One region of the Arthrobacter sp. 01N444 genome, then DNA from elsewhere that is predicted to be linked to it. Evidence: riboswitches for the same ligand, from Rfam matches in the RefSeq annotation. Region 1 holds a riboswitch; the other holds the start of a gene.
What was found. A riboswitch is a leader RNA that binds a small molecule or an ion and turns the genes downstream of it on or off. The one in region 1 is predicted to bind S-adenosylmethionine.
Positions count from the first base shown of each region.

Region 1 (7,144 bases):
CCGGCGGCACCGTGCGGATCCCGAACTGGCCTGCGGAAACCACCCAGGTGGGTGATCTCTGGCGCGGAATCCTGACCGCTATGGGCGCCACGGTGACGGTTGACGGCGGCACCCTGACCGTCAGCGGGGGCCCGGCGATCAAGGGCGGCGACTTCGACGAAACCAGCGAACTCGCCCCCACCGTAGCCGCGCTGTGCGCCCTCGCCACCGGCCCCTCACGGCTGGGCGGCATCGCCCACCTCCGCGGCCATGAAACGGACCGGCTCGCCGCCCTCGTCGCCGAAATCAACCGCCTCGGCGGGGACGCCGAAGAAACCCCCGACGGCCTCATCATCCGCCCGGCCGCGCTGCACGGCGGCGTCGTGCACAGCTACGCGGACCACCGCATGGCAACCGCCGGCGCCATCCTCGGCCTTGCCGTAGCCGGCGTGGAAGTCGAGGACATCGCAACCACGGCCAAGACCATGCCCGATTTCCCGCAACTCTGGGAAGCGATGCTGGCCCAGGGACCCGCCCCAGATGAGGACACCGCCGGTGGCACGCAGCACTGATTCCTGGGACGAGTCCGACGTCCGGATCCGGCCGAACAAGAAGGGCACACGGCCCCGCACCAAGGACCGGCCCAGCTACGACGATGCCGTCACCGGACGCATCATCACCGTTGACCGCGGCCGCTACACCGCCGTCGTCGGCGAGGGGACCGCGGACGAACGCAAGATCATCGCTGCCCGGGCCCGGGAACTGCGCCGCAACCCGGTGGTTGCCGGCGACTTCGTCTCCCTGGTCGGGGATGTCACCGGCGAGCCCGACACCCTGGCGCGGCTGGTCAGGATCCAGGACCGCAAGACGCTGCTGCGCCGCAGCGCCGACGACACGGACCCGATCGAACGTGCCGTCGTGGCCAACGCCGACCAGCTGGTGGTGGTGGTCGCCGCCGCCAACCCCGAGCCGCGGACCGGTTTCATCGACCGCGCGCTGGTGGCCGCATACGACGCCGGCATTGAGCCGCTGCTGCTCGTCACCAAGGCAGACGTCAAGGATCCCGCCGAGCTGCTGTCCAACTACCAGCACCTCGACTTCCCCGTCATCATCTCCAAGACCGCCGACTCCGCCGCTTCCGGCATCGACGCCCGCTCCGACGACGGGCTCTCCGCCCGGCTCGACAAGGACGCGGTATCCCAGCTGCGCGACTACCTCGACGGCAAGGTCACCGTGATGCTGGGCCATTCCGGCGTCGGCAAGTCCACCATGGTCAACGCCCTGACCGGGGCCGAGCGGGCCACGGGAGGCGTGAACGCGGTAACCGGCCGCGGCCGCCACACGTCCTCCTCGGCACTGGCGCTCAAAGTCAACGATGCCCCGGCCGGCAGCTGGATCATCGACACCCCCGGCATCCGGTCCTTCGGCCTGGCCCACGTGGACCCGGACCGGATCCTGCGTTCCTTCCCGGACCTGGAACCGGGCACCGATGATTGCGAACGCGGCTGCAAGCATGACTCCACCGCCGTCAACTGCGGCGTCGACAAATGGGTTGCGGCCGGGCACGCGGGGCCCTCGGGACCGGCCAGGCTCGCGTCCCTGCGCCGGCTGCTGGGCACGGACCCGCGGATGGAAGCGCAGGAAACCAAGGAACTGGGCACCGTCTCCTAGCCGGACCCGCAACGGGGCGGCGGCGCCGTGCCGCGGCCTCCCGCCCGGCAGCCCGGTTTGACGGTAGTTTGGAACCATGAGCCAACCCGCTTCGAGCTACAACGATGACCTGCGCCTTGCCCATGTACTGGCAGATTCGGTCGATTCCCAGACCATGAGCCGCTTCAAGGCGCTCGACCTTCGGATCGAGACGAAGCCCGACCTCACACCCGTCACCGATGCCGACAAATCCGCGGAAGAGGCCATCCGCGGCCAGCTCTCCCGGTCACGTCCGCGTGACGCGGTCCTGGGCGAAGAGTTCGGCAGCTCGGGCCACGGTTCCCGCCGGTGGATCATCGACCCGATCGACGGCACGAAGAACTTTGTCCGCGGCGTCCCGGTCTGGGCCACCCTGATCGCCCTCGTCGATGAGGGCGAGCCGGTGGTCGGCGTCGTCAGCGCGCCGGCACTGGGCAAGCGCTGGTGGGCCGCCAAGGGTGCGGGCGCCTACACGGGCCGCTCGCTCGCCGCCGCCACACGGTTGAAGGTATCCAACGTCTCCAATCTCGAGGACGCCTCGCTGTCCTACTCCAGCCTTGGCGGCTGGAAGGAACGCGGGAACCTGGATGAGTTCCTGGGCCTGACCGAGGAAGTGTGGCGGACCCGCGCCTACGGTGACTTCTGGTCGTACTGCCTCGTGGCCGAGGGCGCCGTGGACATCGCCTGCGAACCCGAGCTGAATCTCTACGACATGGCCGCCCTGGTGCCGATTGTGACCGAGGCCGGCGGCCGCTTCACCTCGCTCGAAGGCGAGGACGGCCCCTTCGGCGGCAACGCCCTGGCCACCAATTCGATCCTGCACTCGGAAGTCCTCAAGCGGCTCAACCCCGGACTCGACGACCTCTTTCAGGCCCACCCGAACAACTGATCCGCGCCCGTAATATTCCGCTTCACAATCGGCGGCCGCCTTTTCCCCGGCTGCGCCGATGTCCTACGCTCGATGCAGGTCACGAGTGCCAGCGCTAAACCCCGGTTTGCTGGCCGGCAACCCTCCAGTCGCGGTGGGGTGCCCCGGGTGACGACCTGGCCGGTCCGGAACGGACCCGGCAAGCGCGGATTCCCACGGTGTGGGGTCCTGTTCGAGTGAGGTCCCATGACAACTGCCATTTTCCCCGTTGCCCCTGAATTCCATGCACGGCTTGCCCTCGCGGCCCGCCCGCTGGCAGCCGTCACCGGGGCCGAAATCCAGGCCCCGCTGATCACCGGCGGCCACGCGCGCTACGCCAACCTCGACTACGGCGCCTCCGCACCGGCCCTCTCCGTGGTCTCGGCCTACCTGAACGAAATCCTGCCGTACTACGCAAGCGTGCACCGCGGCGCCGGCTACGCATCACAGATCAGCACCTCCGTCTACGAGAACGCCCGGGACATCGTGCGGGACTTCGTGGGCGGCCGGCCCGGCGATTCCGTGATCTTCACGCGCAACACCACCGATTCCCTGAACCTGCTGGCCGGCTGCCTGCCGCTGCGCGACGGGCGGCCCGCGGGCGAGGTCCTCTACCTCGACATCGAACACCATGCCAACCTCCTGCCTTGGCAGAATGTCCCGCACCGCAGCGTCGTGGCCGCCGCCACCCTCGCGGCCACCGTGGACCGCCTGCGCGACGAACTCGCCCGCGGCGGCGTCAGCCTGCTGGCCGTCACCGGCGCCTCCAACGTCACCGGGGAGATCCTCCCGATCCGGACCCTGGCCGCACTGGCGCACGAATACGGCGCCAGGATCGTTGTCGACGCCGCGCAGCTCGCCCCGCACCGGCGGATCAATATCGCCGCGGACGACGTCGATTACCTCGCCTTCTCGGGGCACAAGCTGTACGCCCCGTTCGGCGCCGGCGTGCTGGTGGGGCGGACGGACTGGCTCGACGCCGGCACCCCGCACCTGGCCGGCGGCGGCGCGGTCCGCGATGCCCGGCTCGACTCCGTCAGCTGGACCACGGGACCTGCCCGGCACGAGGGCGGCTCGCCGAACGTCCTCGGCGCGGCGGCCCTCGCCCGCGCCACCCAGGTCATTGCGGCCCTGGACCCGGAGCAGTGGCAGGCCCACGAGGACGCCATCCGGTCCTTCCTCGTCGAGGGCCTCCAGGGCATCGAGGGAGTAACCGTGCACCGGATCTTTGCCGATTCGGCTTCCGATTCTTCCCCTGCTTCTTCCGCTGGAGGGGATCAGCCGGACACCGGCACGATCGGCGTCGTGAACTTTTCCGTGGAGGGCTACGACGCCGGACTGGTGGCCGCCTACCTGTCGGCCGAACACGGCATTGGCCTGCGCGACGGCCGCTTCTGCGCCCACCCGCTGCTCAAGCGGCTCGGCCTGCCCGCCGGCTCCCTGCGGGCCAGCTTCGGCCTCGGCTCACGGCTTGAGGACGCCGAACGCCTGCTGGCCGGCCTGCAGCAGCTGCGGCAGAACGGACTCGGCTGGGATTACGTGGTGGATGCCGGCCGCTGGGTGCCGGCCAACGATACCCGCAGCTATCCCCACTGGGCGCCGAACACCCCGGGCACCGCCGGCGCTGCGCCCTGCACCCTCGGCTAGGCAGGATCGGGGCCCGGCGCGGGTGCGGTAAATTCGAAAGGTATCTGAAACCAGCAGGACCTTCCCGAAGGAGATCGCACGTGGCAAGCGCCGGCCCCAGGCTCCACAGCGGAGTCAAGCCGCACAGCGGACCGAAACTGCACAGCGGACCGAAGCTGCACAGCGTGCGGCGCCAGGAACTCGGACAAAGCTTCCAGGACGGCGGGGAGCACTACGAGCGCGTCCGCCCCGGCTATCCGCAGGAGTCAGCCGACTGGCTGGTCCCGGCGGGGGCCAGGGACGCCGCGGACATTGGCGCGGGCACCGGGAAGTTCACCTCCCTTTTGGCGGAACGCGGACTGGGCACGGTGGCCGTGGACCCCTCTCCCGACATGCTCGGGCAGTTGCGCCGGACCCTGCCAGACGTCACCGCCATCGAGGGCAGCGCCGAGGACACCGGTCTCGAGCCGGAGTCCTTTGACCTGGTCACGGTCGCCCAGGCGTGGCACTGGTGCGACCCCGGCCTGGCAAGCGCCGAGATTGCCCGGATCCTGCGGCCGCACGGCGTGCTGGGTCTGATCTGGAACCAGCTGGACACCAGCGTGCCCTGGGTGCACCGGCTCTCCCGGATCATGCACGCCGGGGACGTCCACAAACCACACTTCCGTCCGGCCGTGGGCCCCGAGTTCACCGGGCTTGAGCGCCACCTGACGCGCTGGGAGGATTCCATCACGACGGAGGACATCCAGGAGCTGGCCAAGTCCCGCAGCTACTATCTCGCGGCATCGGACTCCACCCGGGCCAAGGTCACCGCCAACCTCCTCTGGTACCTGCACGAGCACCTGGGACATATGCCGGGCGAGGTGCTCCGGCTGCCCTACCTGACCCAGACGTGGCGGGCCTTCCGGGCCTGATGCACGCTCACCCCGGATTCCCCCGGATTGCACGCAGCGCCCGCCGGGCTTATTGTTTCGGTATGCCTAATAAATTCTTATAGGCACACGAAACTTTGACACCGGCTGTTTTCCGGCCGGCGCCGATCATCGCGTCAACGCCGACGCGCCAATCACAGGAGCTGGCAGTGCTGGAGCTAACGGGACACGGGCAACCGGCGCAGGACGCCCCCACTTACAAACACCCGGGGGCCCGGAGGGCGCTGATCGGCCTGTTGGGACCGGCCTTCGTGGCGTCGATCGCCTACGTGGACCCCGGAAACGTGGCCGCCAACCTGACCGCCGGAGCGCAGTACGGCTATCTGCTGGTGTGGGTCCTCGTGGCCGCCAACGTCATGGCCGTCCTCGTCCAGTACCAGTCCGCCAAGCTCGGGATCGTCACGGGCAAGAGCCTTCCCGAAATCCTTGGTGAACGGCTCAAGCCGTTCTGGCGCCGCGCCTTCTGGGTGCAGGCCGAAGTTGTCGCCGCCGCCACCGATCTCGCGGAGGTGGTGGGCGGCGCAATCGCCCTGTACCTGCTTTTCGGCCTGCCCCTCCCCCTTGGCGCCGTGATTGTCGGCGCCGTGTCGATGCTCCTGCTCGCGGTCCAGGCCCGGCAGAAACAGCGGCCGTTCGAATTCATCATCATGTTCCTGCTCGGCATCATCACAGTCGGCTTCCTGGCCGGGCTGTTCATCAGCCCGCCCGATCCGGGGGCCGCCCTGGCCGGGCTGATGCCCGGTTTCCAGGGCCCGGACACCGTCCTGTTGGCCGCCAGCATGCTCGGGGCCACCGTCATGCCGCACGCCATCTACGTCCACTCGGCCCTGTCCCGGGACCGGCACCGGCCGGACGAACACCTGCATGTTCCCCCGGCGGCCATCGCGCGCCTGGTCCGGGCCACTCGGTTCGACGTCGTGGCCGCCCTCGCGATCGCCGGACTGGTCAACATCGGCATGCTGCTCCTGGCCGCCTCCACCCTCGGCGGCGAAGAAGGCACGGACACGATCGAGGGCGCGCACGCCGCCATCACCGCCAATCTCGGCCCGATCGTCGGCGTGATCTTCGCGGTCGGGCTGCTCGCCTCCGGCCTGGCATCGACCTCGGTGGGCTGCTATGCCGGCGGCACCATCATGCAGGGCCTGCTCAAGATCCGGATCCCCGTCATGGCCCGGCGCGTCGTGACCCTCATCCCCGCCGTCGTGCTGCTGGCGGTGGGCTTCGACCCCACTTGGGCGCTCGTCCTGAGCCAGGTGGTCCTCAGCTTCGGGATTCCCTTTGTCCTGGTCCCGCTGGTGGTGCTGACCAGCAACAAAGCCCTGATGGGCCGGTTCGCCGACGGCCCGGCCCTCCGAGTCGCCGCCATCATCAGCGTGGTGCTCGTAGTGGCTCTCAACCTGGTGCTGCTGTGGCTCACTTTCTCCGGAAGCAGCTGACGGTAGGCTTAGGTCTGTGAAGACCAGTACGCCCTCCTCCTCGATCGAGGACTACGTCAAGGTCATCTATTCGTTCACCGAGTGGCAGCGCAAGCCCATCACCTCCACGCAGCTGGCGCAGCGCCTGGGCGTCGCCAACTCCTCGGTTTCGGAAATGGTCCGCAAGCTCAAGGACCAGGGCCTCGTGGACCACAAGCCCTACAGCGCCGTCACGCTCACCAGCGATGGAGTCCGGCTCGCCCTGTCCATGGTCCGGCGGCACCGGCTGATCGAGACTTTCCTCGTCCGCGAGCTGGGGTACCGCTGGGACGAGGTCCATGACGAAGCCGAACTCCTGGAGCATGCCGTCTCGGACACCTTTATTGAACGCATGGCGGCCAAGCTGGGGAACCCCACCCGGGACCCGCACGGCGATCCCATTCCGGCAGCCGACGGCTCGGTGCTGATGCCCGCCGCCCACCGCCTGAGCGAACTCGACGACGGCCACACCGGCCGGATCACCCGGATCAGCGACGAGAACCCGGAGCTCCTGCGCTATCTCGCCGCAGAGGACATCGACCTCGACGCCGAAGTGG
Region 1 covers NZ_JBFTRB010000008.1:21,131-28,274, forward strand. The annotation lists gene aroA (3-phosphoshikimate 1-carboxyvinyltransferase) at 1-551, shown strand, start outside; gene rsgA (ribosome small subunit-dependent GTPase A) at 535-1,650, shown strand; gene hisN (histidinol-phosphatase) at 1,727-2,557, shown strand; SAM riboswitch class IV at 2,635-2,748, shown strand; gene AC1DKN_RS11305 (aminotransferase class V-fold PLP-dependent enzyme) at 2,783-4,222, shown strand; gene AC1DKN_RS11310 (class I SAM-dependent methyltransferase) at 4,360-5,115, shown strand; gene AC1DKN_RS11315 (Nramp family divalent metal transporter) at 5,283-6,569, shown strand; gene AC1DKN_RS11320 (metal-dependent transcriptional regulator) at 6,586-7,144, shown strand, end outside.

Region 2 (7,144 bases), on a different contig from region 1:
GGCCACGACCAACGAGGGGCATGTCCCGGGCCTGCCCGCCGCAACGGGGGGACATGTCCAGGCGCGCGGACCAGGGAAGTGCCTGTCCCGGGCCTGCACGCGGCAACGGGGGACATGTCCAGCTCCGGCAGCGAGGACTGGACATAATGCCACTCTGTCCAACGGCCACGACCAACGAAGGGCATGTCCCGTGCCGGTACGCCGCAACGGGGGACATGTCCAACTCGGGCAGCGAGGACTGGACATAATGCCACCATGTCCAACGGCCACGACCAACGAGGGGCATGTCCCGGGCCGGCCCGGGGCAACGAGGGACATGTCCAGTCGCGCGGACCATGGCAGGGCATGTCCCGGGGCGGTGTGCACAATTTGTCCAAGCAGCCGGGGTTCCAAGAAGGTTGCCGCCAAACTCGGAATCGTGGAGAGGGCATGTGCCGAGAACGCCGTGAGCCCTGGACATTTCAACGCCCTGGGACCCAACAACGGCGCAGGTGATGACTGTGGAACCGATTGACGCCGCTCGCCCGGGCGCAGGTTGCGGTAAACGCCGGATACCGGGACGTGATCACCTGACCCGACGATCTGCAAGGATGGGATCATGTCAGCTCATTACGATGTCGTAATTGTCGGCGGCGGGATCGCCGGCCTGTCCCTTGCCTCCGCCTTGGCCGGGCACTGCAGCGTGGCCCTGATCGAAGCCGAGCAGACCCTGGCCTACCACACCTCGGCCCGCTCCGCCCGGCAACTGATTCCCAGCTACGGCCCGCCCGTGGTCCAGGAGCTCACCGTCCGGACGCTCGACCTCATCGCGGCCCAGGACGCCGAACGTCCGGAACCGGTGCTCACCCCGCGCAGCTTCATGCTGATCGGGGACGACGCCACCGTCCGGGCGGAGGCAAGCGGACACATGCAGCGGATCACCCACGCCGAGGCACTGGATCTGTGCCCGGCCCTGGTCCCGGATTCGTTCAGCGCCGCCGGGCTGGACACCGGGTCCTTCGCCTGCAACGCCCCCGTGCTGCTCGAGGACCACCGGCGGCTCGCCGTGGCCGGCGGCGTGGACATCATTACCGGCGCCAGGGTCCATTCCGCCCAGCGGCTGGGCACCGGCTGGGAACTGGGCGCCGGGCAGGAAGGCTTCCAGTCCGCCGTCGTGGTCAATGCCGCCGGTGCCTGGGCCGACGAGCTCGCCGTCCTCAGCGGCGTCGAGAAGCTCGGCCTGCAGCCGTACCGGCGCACCGCGGCGATCGTCGACGTCGAGAATCCCCTCCCGGAAGCTAGCCCGATGGTGGCGGCGGCCGATGACAGCTTCTACTTCCGGCCGGACAACGGCCAGGTCCTGATCTCGCCCGCCGAACACGTGCCGAGCGGACCCGAGGACGCCCGGCCCTATCCCGGCGACGTCGAACGGGTCATCGCCCGGCTCAACGAGATCACGACGCTCGGGATCCGCAACGTCCGCACGGCCTGGACGGGGCTGCGGACGGAGGCGGCCGACGGCGTCCCGGTGGTGGGGTTCGACGCCGAGGCCACCGGATTCTTCTGGCTCGCCGGCCAGGGCGGGTACGGATTCCAGACCTCATCCGGCGTCGCGGAACTGGCCGCCGGGCTGATCCTCGCCGGCCAGGGCACCGCCCCGGCCCTGGCCCCGGCTGTGCCCCTGGCTGTGCCCCCGTCCACCGAGGCCAGTCCGGCATCCCGGACAGCGGAGGCGCTGGCCGCGACCCGCTGGTCCATCCGGCGCTGAAGAATGGATCCATGAGTACCCTCATCACCAATATCGCCGAACTGATGACCCAGGACGCGGAACACCGCGTCCTCCGCGACGCGGCGGTGGTAATAGAGGGGGAGCGGATTTCCTGGCTCGGGCCCGCGGCCGACGCCCCGGCCGCGGACGAACGGGTGGATGCCGGTGGCCGGGCGCTCCTCCCGGGCTGGGTCGACTCGCACACGCACCTGATCTTCGCGGGGGACCGCACTGCCGAGTTCGAGGCGCGGATGGCGGGAGAAAGCTACAGCGCCGGCGGGATCGCCGTCACCACCGGCGCCACCCGGAGCACGAGCGACTTCGACCTGACCCGGCTGGCGATGGGCCGCGTCGCTGAGGCCGTGTCGCAGGGCACCACCTACCTGGAGACCAAAACCGGCTACGGCCTGGACCTCGAGAACGAGGCCCGCAGCGCCCGCATCGCCTCCACCGTGGCGGACGAGGTGACTTACCTGGGGGCGCACCTTGTGCCCGCCGGGATGGATGCGGAGGAATACACGGAGCTGGTCTGCGGGCCGATGCTCACCGCGGTCCTGCCCTACGTCCGCTGGGCCGACGTCTTTTGCGAGCAGGGCGCGTTCAACGAGGACCAGTCCCGCCGGGTGCTGCTGGCCTGCAAGGCCGCCGGGCTGGGGCTGCGCGTCCACGGCAACCAGCTCGGCGAGGGCCCCGGCGTCAGGCTGGCCGTCGAAGTCGGCGCCGCGAGCGTGGACCACGTGAACTACCTTTCGGCCGCGGATGTCGATGCCCTTGCCGGCAGCTGGTCCGGCTGGGACGCCGCCGGCGGCAGCGGCACGCCCGGATCCGGGCAGCGCGGCACGGTCGCCACGTGCCTGCCGGCCTGCGATCTCTCCACCCGGCAGCCGCTGGCCCCCGGCCGTGAACTGCTCGACGCCGGTGTGCAGCTGGCGCTGGCCTCCAACTGCAACCCCGGCACGTCCTACACCAGCTCCATGGCGTTCTGCGTCACCACCGCCGTGCTGCAGATGCGGCTCAGCGTCCACGAGGCGGTGCGCGCCGCGACCTACGGCGGCGCGCTGGCCCTGGGCCGGGAGTCCGGGAACGACGCCGACGGCGAACGCGCGGTGGGCTCGATCGCCGTCGGACACCGCGCGGACCTGCACCTGCTCAACGCGCCTTCCGCCACGCATCTGGCCTACCGGCCAGGCATCCCCCTGACGCACGCGGTGTGGCGCGCCGGTGTGGCGCAGCCGGTCCGTTAGCGGGCCGGTCCGCTGACCTGGCTGGCTCCGGCTCCGGACGGGCCGCCCTAGAACATCATGGGCGGTGCGTCGAGGACGGTCTCGTCCACGCGCCTCTTCTCCCACTGCGTGAAGGGCTTGTCGAGCTCGTACTTGCCGTGCGAAGTGCGCAGCAGGGTGCGGACCTCGGCGTTCTCGGGGTTATTCAGGGACTCGAAATATTCCACCGACCAGTGGAACCAGCGCATGCAGAACAGCCGCATGGTCAATCCGTGCGTCACAAACAGCGCGTTCGGGGCATAGCCGGGCCGGGACCAGTGCCGGTGCAGGGTTTCCATGAAGGAAGAAATCCTGTCATACACATCGGAACCGGACTCGCCCTCGCGGAAGCGGTAGAAGAAGTGCCCGTAGGCGTTGCGGAGCTCCTTCTGGTCCTCGATGTCGCCGGCGATCTGAAAGTTGGCCCAGTCCTGTTCGCGCAGGCGCGGTTCCTCGATCACCCGCTCCACGAGCGGGCCGAGATTCAGCGCCTCGAGGGTCTGGTAGGCGCGCAGGTAGGGGGAGACGTAGACGCACACCGGGCGGCCGTCCAGCTGGCGCCGGACCTCCTCCCCGGCCGCGGTGGCCTGCTCCAGGCCCAGCGCGGTCAACGGGATCCGGTAGTCCGGAACACGGTTGTAGATCGAGGTGTCGGCATTGGCGGCAGACTGGCCGTGCCGGATCATGATGATTTTCCGGGGCGCACTCATAATCCCCAAGCATAGGGCTCCCAAAAAGCCGGGGGTGCCGGCGCGGCCGGCACCACGCGGGCACCAGCAAACTATCGGCAAGTGCAGGCAAGATAGAACCATGTTGGTTCCCTCCCGCCGTCGGTTGCGGTTCGAAGTGTTGATTGTCCTGGGGTTGTCGCTCGGGCAGTCCGCGATCTACTCCCTGGTGCAGTTGCTGGACAAGATGACCACGGCGCCGCTGGCCCAGGGGACATCCACCCTGAACCGCTCACAGAGCGCACGCGAATACTTCGACCTCACCTACCAGTTGCTGGACATCATCTTCGCCCTGGTCCCGGTGGCCCTCGTGATCTATTTCCTCACCGAACACTGGCCGGCCGGTGAGCGCGGAACCTCGGCGTTCCGAAGGATCGGCTTCGACTTCGCCCGGCCCGGCAAGGACCTCCTGCAGGGTCTCGGACTCGCCGCGCTCATCGGCATTCCGTCCCTGGGGCTCTACGCCGCCGGCCGGGCGCTGGGGATCACGACGGCGATCATCCCCAGTGCCCTGGACGCGTACTGGTGGACCGTGCCGGTGCTGGTCCTGTCCGCGATCCGGCACGCGGTGGTCGAGGAAGTGATTGTGGTGGCGTACCTGCTGGACCGGCTCGGGAAACTGGGCTGGAGCGTGCCGGCGGCCATCGCCGCCAGCGCCCTGCTCCGCGGCAGCTATCACCTGTACCAGGGGTTCGGGCCGTTCATCGGCAACGCGGTGATGGGCGTCGTCTTCGCGCTGGTCTACATCCGGACCAAACGGGTGATGCCGCTGGTGATCGCCCACGCCATCCTGGACACCGTGGCGTTCGTGGGGTTCAGCCTGTTCGGCAAGGCCGTGGGCTTGGGCTGAGTTCCCCGCAAAGCAAGGCGGGGTCCCTTCGGGCCCATCCGGAGCCCCCGGACGGGCGCGAAGTGGCCTCGCGTTGCTTTTAGGAGCAGGCCTTAAATGATCTCGGCCGCCGTCTCCTAGGTGACATCGTTGGCACCTAAGAGATGGCGGCCGAAGCGTGGGGCAGGTGGAGCGTTAGATCGTGACCGCTCCGGAGGCGGTCTCGAAGGTGACAGAGAGGATGCCGGGAGTACCGTGCGGCGCGATCCAGTTCACGGCGACGTCTTCGAGCGGCTTTTCAACCGGTTCGCCCAGCCACTCCGTGACGCGCTCGGCCGAACCGGCAATGGTCAGTGCGGACATCTTGACATCGCTCGCGTAGGCGTTGGACGGGTGCAACTCCGGGTCGCCCTCCCACTTGAGCATGTATGGCACCTGGGGGTCGGCGATGAGCCCCAGGATGCCGATCTGCTTCCAGACCAATTCGCGGCCGTCGGGAAACTTCCGGTTGCCGTTGACGGCGGCGCGGCCGAGCCGCTCCTCGAACGGGGCCAGGTCGTCAACCTCGACGCACCAGCCCATCCAGCCGCCGCCGGCCTCGGAGCGTGCCCGGACGGCCTGGCCGAACGGGGCCTTGTCGGAGGCCGGGTGGTTCAGGACCTCCACGACTTCCAGGTACTTGTGTCCCGCGAGCGGGATAATCATGTTGCGTGTCCCGAAACGGGGGTGCACTCCACCCTTCACGGCTTCAACGCCGAGGGCAGACGCAATACGTTCAGTGGTGGCTGCCAAGCCATCGTGTTCACAGGCGTAAGAGACGTGATCCATGCGCATGCCATCATCTTGGCACTTTGTGATGGACCTCTCAGCTTAGGCTCCCCTAACCGTCATGGGACGTCCTGGGGCGCGGAACGCGGCGCCCCGGATGCTCCGTCACGGCGGCCGTCTTCATCTTCGTCACAAAGCTATCCAGGGCTCCGCCGCCATTCCTACACTGAAGTCAGGTCATGAGTGCCAGTGCACAGCCCCGGCTTGCTGGCCGGCAACCCTCGTATCGCGGTGGGGTGCCCCGGGTGAAGACCTGGCCGTCCGGCGCCCGCCGGAGGGCAAGCGCGGCGCCTGTTCCGGTTCGGGCCGAAAGCCCAGGCCGGTGCTGTGCCCAGTGACTCGAGGAGCACCAATGTCCAACGCCTGGTCCTTTGAAACCCGCCAGATCCACGCCGGCCAGGAGCCGGACAGCGCCACCGGCGCGCGTTCCCTGCCTATCTACCAGACGACGTCGTTCGTGTTCCCCAGCGCCGAAAGCGCCGCGAACCGCTTTGCGCTCGCCGAGCTCGCGCCCATCTACACCCGGATCGGCAACCCGACCCAGGACGCCGTCGAACAGCGCGTCGCCAGCCTGGAAGGCGGTCTCGCGGCGCTGCTGCTCAGCTCCGGCCAGGCCGCCGAGACGTTCGCCATCCTCAATATCGCCGAGGCCGGGGACCATGTGGTGGCCAGCCCCAGCCTCTATGGCGGAACCTACAACCTGCTCGCGCACACGCTGAAGAAGTTCGGCATCTCCGTGACCTTCGTGGCGGACCCGGACAACCTGGACCAGTGGCGGGACGCCGTCCAGCCCAACACCAAGCTGTTCTTCGGCGAAGTGGTCTCCAACCCCCGCCAGGACGTCCTGGACATCGAGGGCGTCTCCCGGGTGGCGCACGAGGCCGGCGTGCCGCTGGTTGTCGACAACACGCTCTCCACCCCCTACCTGATCCGGCCGATCGAGTGGGGCGCGGACATCGTGGTCCATTCCGCCACCAAGTACCTGGGCGGGCACGGCGCCGCGATCGCCGGCGTGATCGTGGACTCCGGCAACTTCGACTTCGGGAAGGACCCGGAGCGGTTCCCCGGCTTCAACACCCCCGACCCCACCTACAACGGCCTGGTCTACGCCCGCGACCTCGGAGCGGGCGGCGCGCTGGGCGCGAATCTCTCCTACATCCTCAAGGCCCGGGTCCAGCTCCTGCGCGACCTCGGCTCCGCGGTGTCCCCGTTCAACGCGTTCCTCATCGCCCAGGGCATCGAAACGCTGAGCCTGCGCGTCGAGCGCCACGTGGCCAACGCCACGAAGGTGGCGCAATGGCTGGAGGGGCGGGACGACGTCGAATCGGTCGCCTACGCCGGGCTGCCGTCCAGCCCCTGGTACGAGCGCGGCCGCAAGTACGGGCCCAAGGGGACCGGCGCCGTCGTGGCGTTCAACATTGCCGGGGGAGCGGAGGCCGGCAAGCGGTTCGTCGATGCCCTCGAACTGCACTCGCACGTCGCGAACATCGGCGATGTCCGGTCGCTCGTGATCCATCCGGCGTCGACCACACACAGCCAGCTCTCGCCCGAACAGCAGGTGATCGCCGGGGTGAACCCCGGGCTGGTGAGGCTTTCGGTGGGACTGGAGCACATTGACGACATCCTCGCGGACCTCGACGCCGGATTCCGCGCGGCCAAGTCCGTCTAGGCCGAAGCCCACGCCGAATTTCCCCACCTTTGCGGGCATGACACCGGGAATCGCCGGCACTTCGGGGCGACCCGCCGGCCA
Region 2 covers NZ_JBFTRB010000011.1:99,809-106,952, reverse strand. The annotation lists gene AC1DKN_RS13820 (NAD(P)/FAD-dependent oxidoreductase) at 599-1,747, shown strand; gene AC1DKN_RS13815 (amidohydrolase family protein) at 1,759-2,991, shown strand; gene AC1DKN_RS13810 (histidine phosphatase family protein) at 3,039-3,719, opposite strand; gene AC1DKN_RS13805 (CPBP family intramembrane glutamic endopeptidase) at 3,820-4,587, shown strand; gene AC1DKN_RS13800 (VOC family protein) at 4,762-5,400, opposite strand; SAM riboswitch class IV at 5,570-5,685, shown strand; gene AC1DKN_RS13795 (bifunctional o-acetylhomoserine/o-acetylserine sulfhydrylase) at 5,747-7,063, shown strand.
Region 2: it holds a riboswitch for S-adenosylmethionine, as region 1 does, so the genes downstream of both, AC1DKN_RS13795 (bifunctional o-acetylhomoserine/o-acetylserine sulfhydrylase) here and AC1DKN_RS11305 (aminotransferase class V-fold PLP-dependent enzyme) in region 1, are expected to answer to the same signal.